2 linked regions of the Thermosynechococcus vestitus BP-1 genome follow. The protein of the gene in region 1 interacts with the protein of each later gene in a pairwise test. Links are inferred from orthologs where the notes say so. Each region holds a gene or a part of one and is shown on either strand. Other genes may lie near its edges.

Region 1 (3,666 bases):
CCGACCCGATCTTTACGACCCCTTTGGCTTCAGGCGTATATGTGGGACTCCACGAAGAAGTGATGCGCGCCTATGCTGAGCAGTGGGAAAACTTTGAGCAAAAAGGCTTGGATATGTTGCGCAACCTCACCCAAATTGCCACTGAAAAGGGGGTGCCCACTGAATTTACCCAAGCCTTGGGGGATGCGGGTCGTGCCATTTGTGATCTGGCTAAGGATTGGGAAAGCGATTTGATTGTGCTGGGACGGCGGGGTCTCAAGGGCTTGAGTGAATTTTTCCTCGGCAGTGTCAGCAACTATGTGCTCCACAATGCCCACTGTTGTGTACTCACTGTCCAACGCCGCCGTGATTGAGACTCCCGTTCGCATTAAGTTCCTCCTCCAACCTACCCGTCGTGAGTGGGTAGAGCAGGCGATCGCTCACCTAGATACGATTTTGCTCGATCACTCCCACTGTGAGCGCAAAGCTGCTGGGGTAGCGATCAATCTCATGTTTCGCTATCCTTCCCACAAACCATTGGTGAATGCCCTCACCGATATTGCCCAAGAGGAGCTCGACCACTTTCGCCAAGTCAATCAGCAATTAGAACGCCGCCACATTGCCCTTGCGCCCCTAAGTCCGCCCCCCTATGCCTCTCGCTTGAATGCAGCTGTCCGCCAACAGGAACCCCAGCGCCTCTTGGATCGCCTATTGGTCTGTGCCTTGATTGAAGCCCGCAGCCATGAGCGGTTGCAACTGTTGGCTCAGCACTGCCCAGAGGGCGAACTAGCGGCGTTCTTTGCGAGCCTAGTGACCTCTGAGGCACGCCACTATGGCACCTATTGGTCCTTGGCCTATGGCTCCTTTGGTCAAGAGGTAGTGGCAGAGCGATTACAGCAGTTAGCTGCTCTTGAAAGTGAAATTCTCAGCACCCCCTATCCCTTGCCGCGGATGCACAGTTAGCCTTAAATCGCTGGCGGTGTTGCCCCTTGAGCAGTAGTGGGCTGACCGACTGTAACGCGTACAGTTTGGCCAAATTGCTCCAAAACCACTGCGGGTGTGGTGTTATAGGCATCAATTGCGCGAACAAGCACATTGCCCGCGATCCTATCCCCCACCTGCACCGTGCGAGTCACATTCTCCTTGGGTGAGCGAATAATCGCTTGGAGGCGGCCATTCACGGCAGCCACACCAAAAACTTGCACAGCTTGGGCATCAACGGGTGGTGGTGGCGGGGGCGGAGTGGGTAGTGTAGGCCGGCTAGCGGTACCACCAGTCCCTGTACCAGTGCTCCCTGGTCCAGAAGTGCCATTGCCACCTCCTTCCCCAGGGCCACCATTCTTAACGCCACCAGTGTTGGGTACCCGCACGGGATCAAAAGGATTCGAGCGACCAATATTCGGAAGTCCCTCAATGTAGGTTTTGGGGTCGGTGGGTGGGGTGAGGGCGGCAACCGGAGAGCCGGCAGCACTGGGTTCGGGGGCGGTGGCTTCCGGGGGGGTGGGAGTTGCTGTGGGGGGAACAGGGGGTTGATTCGTGATTTCTGTTTCAGTAACCATCAAGCCACAGCCACTGATGGCTGAGGCTAGCCACCCGGCTGCAATGGTCATCATCTTGGTCCGCTGTTTCAACATTTGGCGTCTCACCCTTGGATGATGGTCTGGCGGTGCAGACATGCTCTTTGTTGCCTACTATAAAATGTACTGTTAGCTTGTAGTGGCTATGCATAGGCAGTTGCCAAAGTGGTCTTCGGTGCTCTGAGGGGCCGCCAGTTGCTGTGGAAGCGATCGCTCGGTACACTGAGAACAACTGTAACGTTATTTACGGAATGAATCGGTCATGAGTGCTAAGCCCGTCGTGATTGCTCCCTCCATTCTCTCTGCGGACTTTAGTCGTTTGGGTGAAGAGATCCAAGCGGTGGATCGGGCGGGAGCCGACTGGATCCATGTGGACGTGATGGATGGTCGTTTTGTTCCCAATATCACGATTGGGCCATTGATTGTTGAGGCAATTCGCCCCTTGACCCAAAAGCCCCTCGATGTCCACCTAATGATTGTCGAGCCAGAAAAATACGTGGCTGATTTTGCCAAGGCGGGTGCAGATATTATCTCTGTCCATGCTGAGCACAATGCCTCACCCCACCTCCATCGCACCCTCTGTCAAATCCGTGAACTGGGCAAACAGGCGGGGGTGGTGCTCAATCCCTCGAGCCCGCTTGAGCTCATTGAGTACGTCCTGGAGGTCTGTGACCTTGTCCTAATTATGAGTGTCAACCCCGGTTTTGGTGGCCAGAAGTTTATTCCGGCAGTGCTACCGAAAATTCGGCGACTACGGCAACTGTGTGAAGAGCGTGGCCTAGATCCATGGATTGAAGTGGATGGTGGACTCAAGGTGGACAATACTTGGCAAGTCCTCGAAGCAGGTGCCAATGCCATTGTGGCGGGTTCAGCCGTCTTTAATGCCCCCGACTATGCCGCTGCGATCGCGGGTATTCGCAATAGCAAACGCCCTAGCCCTGAGTTGGTGACTGCCTAGGCCCTGGTTTCTGAGGGCGCCTGAAATCGCTGCCAGGAAAAGGCCTTGAGGTGGCGATCGCCCGTCTGGTGCAGGATCAAGTTAGCCATCAGTTTCGCTGTAATTGGGGCCAGCAAAATACCATTGCGGTAATGCCCCGTTGCCAGGTAAAGATTGGCAGCTGGTCCTTGACCCAAAATAGGTAAGTCATCGGGGGTGGCTGGACGATACCCCCACCAGGTATCAATCACTTCGTAGTTTGCCAATTCTGGCATAACGGCGGTGGCACGGTTCAGCAGTGCTTGCAGGCCAGCAACCGTCGTCCCCTCTTGAAAACCGACATCTTCACTAGTGGCACCCACCACCACTTTGCCAGAGCGCCGCGGCACAAGATAGAGCTGATCGCCAAAGATCACATGGTTCAGCAGGGGTTGCCCCGGGGGTTTCAGTGCTAACATTTGCCCCTTGCGGGGGGTGACCGGTAGAGGCAGGAGGCTTTGTGACCATGCCCCTGTGGCCAAAATGTAAATCCCCGCCGACCACCGCCCGCGATCGCTCTCTAACGCTGTAATCTCTCCCTGCGGCGTTTGCTGAAAACGCTGAACAGTAATGCCCTCAATGACCTCAATGCCCAAAAGGCGAGCTGCACTCACCAGCACTTTGGCCAAGTTGCGTGTGTTCACCTGACCCTCCTGGGGAAACCACCAAGCCCCTAGCACACTCTCTGCAAAGCCCGGCTGATAGTTCGCTAGTTCAGAGGTATCCAACCAGCGGCTATCGGCTTCCATGGGGTGGGTGCGATCGCGCTGTCGCTCATCGGTCACCGGTGCCAAAATACCACAGGGCCAGTAGCCTGCATCCAGTCCCGTCAGTTGTTCAAGCTTCTCGATCCAACTGGGATACAAATTGCGGCTGGCTGTGCACAAATTCCACATGGCCCCGGCCGGCAAACCTTCTGCTTGGGGGGCGAGCATTCCCGCTGCTGCATGGAGCGCTGCTTCTCGAAACTGGCGACTGAGAACCGTCGGCCGTGCCCCCCGCAATGCCAACTCAATGGCGATCGCGAGCCCCATGGTGCCACCACCAATAATCAAAATGTCCCGCTGTTCATCCCCAAGGATCATTCTTGACACTTCAATCCCAACTGATCGATTTCTTTATCTTGGCACCTGC
Region 2 (7,401 bases), 1.8 Mb from region 1 along the record:
CAATCGCCAAGGTCGGAACCACCATTTGGTTGGCGACAGCAGCAGCATAGTTTTCAATGCGTGTGTCATGCACTGGTGCCGACTGCATTAAGCCAACAATGACACCCGCCCGCGTATTGTTGCCCACCCGCTCCGCCAAGATCACCAATTGGCCATCCACCAGGAGCGTCGAAGCAAAAACCTCCATCCCCTCAGTCCGGGTTACGGGGACTGACTCACCCGTGAGTTTGCACTGATCAATCAGGCCTGTGCCCCGCAAAATGAGGCCATCAACGGGAATTTGATCCCCTGGATAGACGACAACGCGATCGCCCTCCACGAGATCCTTGACTTCCACCTCCACCTCAACGCCGTCCCTCTCCACAAAGGCGGTTTTGCCGAGACAGTCAAGCAAATCAAGGTTCGCCCGTTCCGATCTCCGTGCCGTGAGGTCACGGATCACTTCCCCCCCCTCGATCAGACCCAGCATAAAGGAGGGGGCAAAATAGTGCCCTTGCGTCGTGTGCAGGAAAATGGCCAACCCATCGAGGAAGTCAATCGTTAACTGTTTCTCCTCTTGAATCGCCTCCCAGGCTCGCTGAAACACTGGCATGGCTCCAGCAATGACCACCGCAGCAATCACATAGCCGGGAATGGGTACCCCCATCAGGGAGGCCACACTCAAACCCAAACCCAGAGCTGGTAAGCCCAGGCGTTCCCAATAGTTAATTGGGTGAGCTTCAACGGCAGGGGTGGCCTTTTCAGCACTCAGGGCAGGAAGGTCTGGATTGGCGGCTACTTGAATTGACTCAAAAATTTGCCCCTGAATCATTGCTAGGGCTTCACCAAAAAGCTTGGGGTTATATTCCACCACAAGGGAGCAAGCCGGGGGGTTAATGCGTGCCGCCGTCACTGCGGGTAAACTGCCAACAGCGTAGAGCAGCCGTGCCCCATACTCAGCATCAAAGCCCAACCGCGGAATACGAATCCGAAAGCGGCCCCTAATCCAATGCACAACCTGATAGTGAACAGTTTCTGTGGTGATAGGCCGCTCAGCTATTTCAGGCTGTGGGGAACGACTGCGGGCAATAGTAGTCATGATGGATTCCTACGAATGGTCGGGCAAATGAAGCTAACTAAAGGTCTAGGTAGTTATTAGTCCCGACTTTGTGGATAATCTACACCAAAGTTGACTCACAATTAAACCCGTCTTAGACAAAAGAGGCAATGCCCTACAGGACGCTTTATAGCCTAGGTTATCCTCAAACTATTTCAGTTTTATGGGGCATCTATCGTACAATCTAGCTGCATATTGAGGATAAGCAGATGATGGATACGGCGATCGCAACCATTCGTGCCCGCGAAATTCTCGACTCGCGGGGTCGCCCCACGGTAGAAGCAGAAGTTGAACTGGAGTGTGGCATTGTCGGACTGGCTCAGGTTCCTAGTGGTGCCTCAACAGGGAGTTTTGAGGCCCATGAATTGCGGGACGGTGATCCCAAGCGCTATGGTGGCAAAGGCGTCCTCAGCGCCGTTGAAAACATTGAAACCAGGATTCTCAGTGCCCTTGTCGATCTCAACGCCCTGGATCAAACGGTGATTGACCAGTGCCTCTTGGAACTGGATGGCAGTGAGAATAAATCCAACCTCGGTGCCAATGCCATTCTGGCGGTTTCCCTTGCCACGGCTAAAGCCGCCGCTGAATATCTTGGTCAACCCCTCTACCGCTACTTGGGGGGGCCTCTGGCCAATGTCCTACCCGTGCCCATGATGAATGTGATCAATGGCGGGGCCCACGCGGCCAACAACATTGATTTTCAGGAATTCATGATCATGCCCATTGGTGCCCCTAGTTTTCGGGAGGGTTTGCGCTGGGGGGCAGAGGTTTTTGCTGCTCTGAGTAAGGTGCTGGCTGATAAGGGTTTACTGACTGGTGTGGGGGATGAAGGGGGGTTTGCGCCCAACCTAGACTCCAACCAAGCAGCTTTGGATATTTTGCTGCAGGCGATTGAAACAGCGGGTTACAGACCCGGCACTGACGTGGCCCTAGCCCTCGATGTTGCCGCCAATGAGTTTTATGAAGACGGCAAATATGTGTTTGATAATACCAGCCGTACGGCCTCTGAGTTAATCCGCTACTACGACCAATTGGTAAGCACCTATCCCATTATTTCCATTGAGGATGGGCTGCAGGAGGAGGACTGGGACAACTGGGCACTCTTGACGGAAACCCTGGGGAGTCGCATTCAACTAGTGGGGGATGATCTGTTTGTCACCAATCCCAAGCGTTTGCAACGGGGAATTGACAATGGCGTGGCCAATGCCATCTTGATTAAGCTTAACCAGATTGGTTCGTTAACTGAAACTCTGCAAACCATTGATCTGGCAACCCGCAAGGGTTACCGCGCCGTGATTAGCCACCGCTCTGGGGAAACAGAAGATACTACGATTGCGGATTTAGCTGTAGCTACCCGTGCGGGTCAAATTAAAACGGGTTCCCTGTGTCGGAGTGAACGGGTGGCCAAGTACAATCGCCTGCTGCGCATTGAAGCAGAACTGGGGGATCAGGCGGTCTATGCCCCCAAGGTGGGCTTGGGGCCGCGCTAGGTGATTCGCGCCCGCAAACGGTTTGGCCAGCATTGGCTGCGCAGTGAAGCCATTTTAGCTCAGATCATTGCAGCTGCTGAACTGCACCCGGGCGATCGCGTCCTAGAAATTGGTCCTGGTCGGGGTGCCCTCACTCGACCCCTGTTAGTTAGCGGTGCTGAAGTGGTTGCCGTTGAACTGGATCGGGATCTCTGTGGCCAGTTGCGGCGGCAGTTTGACAGTGAGCGGTTCCAGTTGATTGAGGGGGATATTCTGCGGCTGGACTTAGCCCCCTTGGGGTGTAACAAAGTAGTGGCCAATATCCCCTACAACATCACGGGACCATTGCTGGGGCATTTGCTTGGCAGTATCGCCCGACCGCGTCGCCCGGCCTTTGAGCGGTTGATTCTACTCGTGCAAAAAGAAATAGGCGATCGCCTGATGGCCTCACCCGGCAGCAAGGCCTACGGTGCCCTCTCCGTACGGGTGCAATTTCTGGCCACCTGTGAGAAGGTGTGTGCCGTGCCCCCCCGTGCCTTTCAGCCGCCGCCTAAGGTGGATTCGGTGGTGGTTTGTCTGCGGCCCCACAGGACACTGCCAAGGGTAGGATCGCCCCAATGGCTAGAAACTCTACTAAAACAAGGGTTTGCCACTCGTCGCAAGATGCTGGCCAATGCCCTTAAGTCCCTCGTGGAGCCGGAGCAGGTGCGCCAAGCACTGCTTCAATTGGGGCGAGATGCCAATAGCCGTGCTGAAGCCCTCAGCCTAGAGGATTGGCTAGCCCTCAGTGAGGTCCTACGACAACTACAGCAGAATTAGCAGGATCCCCAAGCCGCTAAAGACGCCGGCAGCAATGATGGAGGCACGGGCATACTGCCTCACTTTTTTGGTGAGGTTTTCTTCTGATTCAAGGGAAATAAAGAATAGTTGCCCCTTCTGGTGAGGACGCCTAATGCGCAGCTTTCCCCGCTCATCACTGGCAGTGCCCACCACGAACACCTGCTGATTCACTGGCAAAATCCACTCTTCATAGCGATACCCAACTGTATCGCTGTGCTTGGGCAGACTGCTCAAGTCCATCTGAAACCGACCGAAGGCCAAGTGGGTAGTGTTGTTGTCCTCTTGAAATTCATTGAGAACCTGAACCGTCTCAATTTCTGCGCCGCGGGGATCGACGTAGATTTCCATATCACCATCGCGCAGGCGGAAGGGAATGGTCTGCGTATTACTACTGAGGATCTCGTGACGATATTTGGTTTCCGAGGAGCCATCCTCGTGACTCTCTGTTGTTTTGTATACGCGACTCACACACAGCCGATAGTGGACGCAGGGCAGTCGCTTTAACTCTGAAACCAAAGGCCGATCCGCCACAATTTGACCAGAGATCTTCACATATTCCTGCAGGTAGCCCCCACCAATTTCTTGAGCCACTCGCCGTTGCAGCTCATGTAATTGTGCTGGGGTTGAAGAGACGGCCAAGTTAAGGGCGCGTACCTTTAAGCGATAATCCCACCAACCACAAAGCACAAGGACTGCGATGACCAGCAAGATGCCACCGAGAACACCCATGGAAGCCTGCGCAAAGCCACCTGGGTTCAGTGTAGCATGGGGTCAATTGGAAGACGCAGTTGGATGACGGGCGCCTGAGGATGGGCAAATTGTAACGCTACCTTACAGCCGCGCCTGGGAATTGTCAGCAGTCCCTAGGACAACCAATTCTGGTGGGGTGAGTTGGGGGTGCAAGGAGTGGCGCTTCACGGGGCGATCGCCCGCCCTTCGGGGTCTTCAAGCACAAAGCCGGCATCGGCAATCATTTGCCAATCTTGGTGGGGAGCTTGCCCGGGGGTGGTCAGATAGTCGCCAATAAACATAGAGTTGGCGGCGTAGAGGCCAAGGGGTTGGAGCGATCGCAGGTGCACTTCGCGGCCACCGGCAATGCGGATCTCTTGGCGCGGCAAGAGGAAACGAAACAGCACGAGAATGCGTAAACAGTGGCGCGGATTGAGGGTGTGCTGTTCGCCAAGGGGCGTCCCCGGAATGGGAATCAAAAAGTTCACTGGTACACTGGTGACCTGACGCTGCCGCAGGAAGAGGGCAAGATCAATCACATCGTCATCGGATTCCCCCATGCCTAAGATGCCCCCAGAGCAGGTTGTAATTCCAGCGGCTTGGATATTGGCTAAGGTCTGGTCGCGATCCCTAAAGGTGTGGGTGGTACAAATTTCACTGTAGAAGTTTTCCGAGGTATTCAGGTTGTGATTGACGCGATCTACACCCGCTGCCGCCAGCCGTGCCGTTTGCTCAGGGGTGAGTAAGCCCAAGCAGGCACAAATTTTCAGGGGATAGCGTTCCTTGACCGCTCGAATAGCGGCGAGCACTTGCTCAAAGACCTTTTCACTGGGCGATCGCCCGGAAATCACCATGCAAAATGTACCGGCCTTGAGGTGGGCAGCGCGATCAGCAGCAGCAAGGATTTTTTCCTGGGAGAGGAGGGGATACTTTTCAATCTCAGCCGTCGAAATTTTGGACTGGGAGCAGTAGTGACAGTCTTCCGGACACAGACCACTTTGGGCATTCAGGAGATAGTGCAGCCGTACCCGATTGCCCCAGTAGTGGTAGCGGACCCGATAGGCTGCCGCCAGTTGATTCAGGAGTTCTGTATCGGGGGCTTGGAGCACCGCTCGCGCCTGATCGCGGCTGAGGCACTCATCGGCAAGGGCCAAATTGGCAAGGTGCTGCCAGTCGGTCGTCAAAGTACTCATGGGGTAGCTCTTAACTACGAAGGGTAACGGCGTATTTTTCCACAAGACTATCGCGGATGCGCTGATGGAGTTCATTCACCTCGGCTTCGGTGAGGGTGCGATCGCTGGCGCGGTACGTGAGGCGAAAGGCCAAACTGCGCTGCCCTGCGGGGACACCGCTGCCACTGTACTCATCAAAGAGTTCGACACTCTCTAGGAAAGAGTCACGCCCCCCCGCTGCTTTCCAAATGGTGCGACTGAGTTCCGCTACCGTGAGTGCCGTGGGTGCAAAGAAGGCAAGGTCGCGATCGCTGGCGGGATAGGTTGAAAAGGGCTGAAAGACGATCTGGCGATAGCGCTCCTCCAGGCGACTTAAGAGCACCTCCAGATCCAGTTCAAAGACATAGATTGCCGCGGGAATCTCGAGAGTGGCCGCATACTGGGGATGTAACTGGCCAAAGATACCGAGGCGCTCTCCCTGTAAACAGAGAACCGCTGTGCGCCCCGGATGTAACCGTTCATCGTGGCGATCGCTCTGATATTCCACATTTAAACCAAAGCGCTGAAAAACGCTCTCAAGAATCCCCTTGGCTTCGTACCATGTCAGGGGCTGAGGCTGTTGCGAGCGGCGCACCCATTTACCCTGCCATGGATCACCCCCGATGATGCCCCCCAGGCGATCGTTTTCCCAAAGACCCTCCTCATCTTGACCAAAGACACGGCCAATTTCAAAACCATTGAGGGGCGGATTCCCCTGTTCGTGGTTGTAGCGGAAGGCCTGCACGAGACCCGTAATGAGATCTGTCCGCAGTGAAGAAAACTCAGCGACTAGAGGATTCACAACCGTGACTTGATTCGGCTGCCCCCCCTTGACCCAGGAATAGTGCATTAATTCCGTCAGGCCTGCCCCACGAAAGGCTGCCCGTACCTCCCGCAGTAGGGTGAGTTCTAGGGGCAATGCCCCCACCTCCGTCTGGGCTGGCAAGGTTTCCTCAAAGCGATCGTAGCCGTAGAGTCGCGCAATCTCCTCAATGAGATCTACCTCCCGCTCAATATCACGGAAGCGGTAGGGGGGTACCGTTACCGACCACACCACTAACTCGTCCTCAAGGGTTTCTTGACGGCTGAGGTGAAAGCCAAGGCGGCTGAGTAGCTCTTCAACGGTCTCTGGGTCCAAATAGGCGGGTTCATCGCTGTCCTCTGCCTCAGACACCACGGCCCCTAAAAGCCGATGCACCTGTTCCAGCCGCAGGGTGAGGGTACGTTCGAGGGGCGGACGCTGATCCGCCAGCGTGGTATCGCTGACTGTTCCTTGGGCAATTTCTTTTAGGAGGGCGATCGCCTCAGCGGTGGCTGCCTCGAGTTCTGCTGGGTTAACCCCCCGTTCATAGCGCGCTGAAGCTTCCGTGCGCAATCCCTGGGCACGAGCCGATCGCCGGATCACTGGACTGGCAAAGAGGGCCGCCTCAAGAAAGACGTTCTGAGTCCCTGGGTGCACCTCGGTCTCTTCGCCCCCCATCACCCCTGCTAGGGCAACGGGCACATCGCCGGCGGTAATCAGCAGATTCTCCGAACTCAGGCGGCGCTCCTGACCATCCAAGGTTTTCAACGTTTCTCCCGCCTTGGCAAAGCGCACACCAACGCTAACCGGCGTTTGGGCAGCAACTTTTTGCAACCGATCCCAATCAAAGGCATGGAGGGGTTGCCCCCACTTCAGCAGGATGTAGTTAGTAATGTCCACCACGTTGTTAATGGCTCGCAAACCCGCAGCCTCTAACCGTTGCTGCAGCCACAGGGGTGAAGGGGCAATCTGGACATGGGTGATCAGTGTGCCACAGTAGGCAGGACAGGCCTGAGGGTCAGCGATCGCCAGTTGTACAGGCCCTTTAGCGCCGGACTTTTTGGGGGCGATCGCCCTTGGGGTTGGCAGCGTCAAGGGGGCACCGGTTAATGCCGCCACTTCACGGGCAATCCCCACCATACTCAGGGCATCGGCGCGGTTGGCGGTGGAGGTGAGGTGCAAAATCACATCATCCAAGCCCAACAGGGGACGTACATCTTCGCCTACGGTGACTGCATCAGTGAATGTATGAAT

What was found.
Region 2: the proteins of rpe (region 1) and eno interact in binary tests that used the Escherichia coli proteins (3 or more experiments, as listed by UniProt). The link is inferred for Thermosynechococcus vestitus BP-1 from one-to-one orthologs.

The regions. Positions count from the first base shown.
Region 1 is NC_004113.1:2,474,457-2,478,122, reverse strand. Bases 733-3,666 are described here. They hold rpe (ribulose-phosphate 3-epimerase), read left to right. Parts: upstream 733-1,818; coding sequence 1,819-2,514; downstream 2,515-3,666. Other genes in these bases: thiO (glycine oxidase ThiO), read right to left, coding at 2,511-3,617; TLL_RS12045 (hypothetical protein), read right to left, coding at 945-1,613; TLL_RS12050 (tRNA isopentenyl-2-thiomethyl-A-37 hydroxylase MiaE), read left to right, coding at 733-942. Also shown: TLL_RS12055 (universal stress protein), read left to right, coding at 1-353; more of TLL_RS12050, read left to right, coding at 310-732. UniProt on the Escherichia coli protein: Catalyzes the reversible epimerization of D-ribulose 5-phosphate to D-xylulose 5-phosphate.
Region 2 is NC_004113.1:672,542-679,942, forward strand. Bases 578-3,445 are described here. They hold eno (phosphopyruvate hydratase), read left to right. Parts: upstream 578-1,305; coding sequence 1,306-2,586; downstream 2,587-3,445. Other genes in these bases: TLL_RS03355 (heavy metal translocating P-type ATPase), read right to left, coding at 578-1,078; rsmA (16S rRNA (adenine(1518)-N(6)/adenine(1519)-N(6))-dimethyltransferase RsmA), read left to right, coding at 2,590-3,384; TLL_RS03370 (E3 ubiquitin ligase family protein), read right to left, coding at 3,370-3,445. In the rest of the region: more of TLL_RS03355, read right to left, coding at 1-577; more of TLL_RS03370, read right to left, coding at 3,446-4,134; biotin synthase BioB, read right to left, coding at 4,320-5,327; pheT (phenylalanine--tRNA ligase subunit beta), read right to left, coding at 5,338-7,401. UniProt on the Escherichia coli protein: Catalyzes the reversible conversion of 2-phosphoglycerate (2-PG) into phosphoenolpyruvate (PEP). It is essential for the degradation of carbohydrates via glycolysis.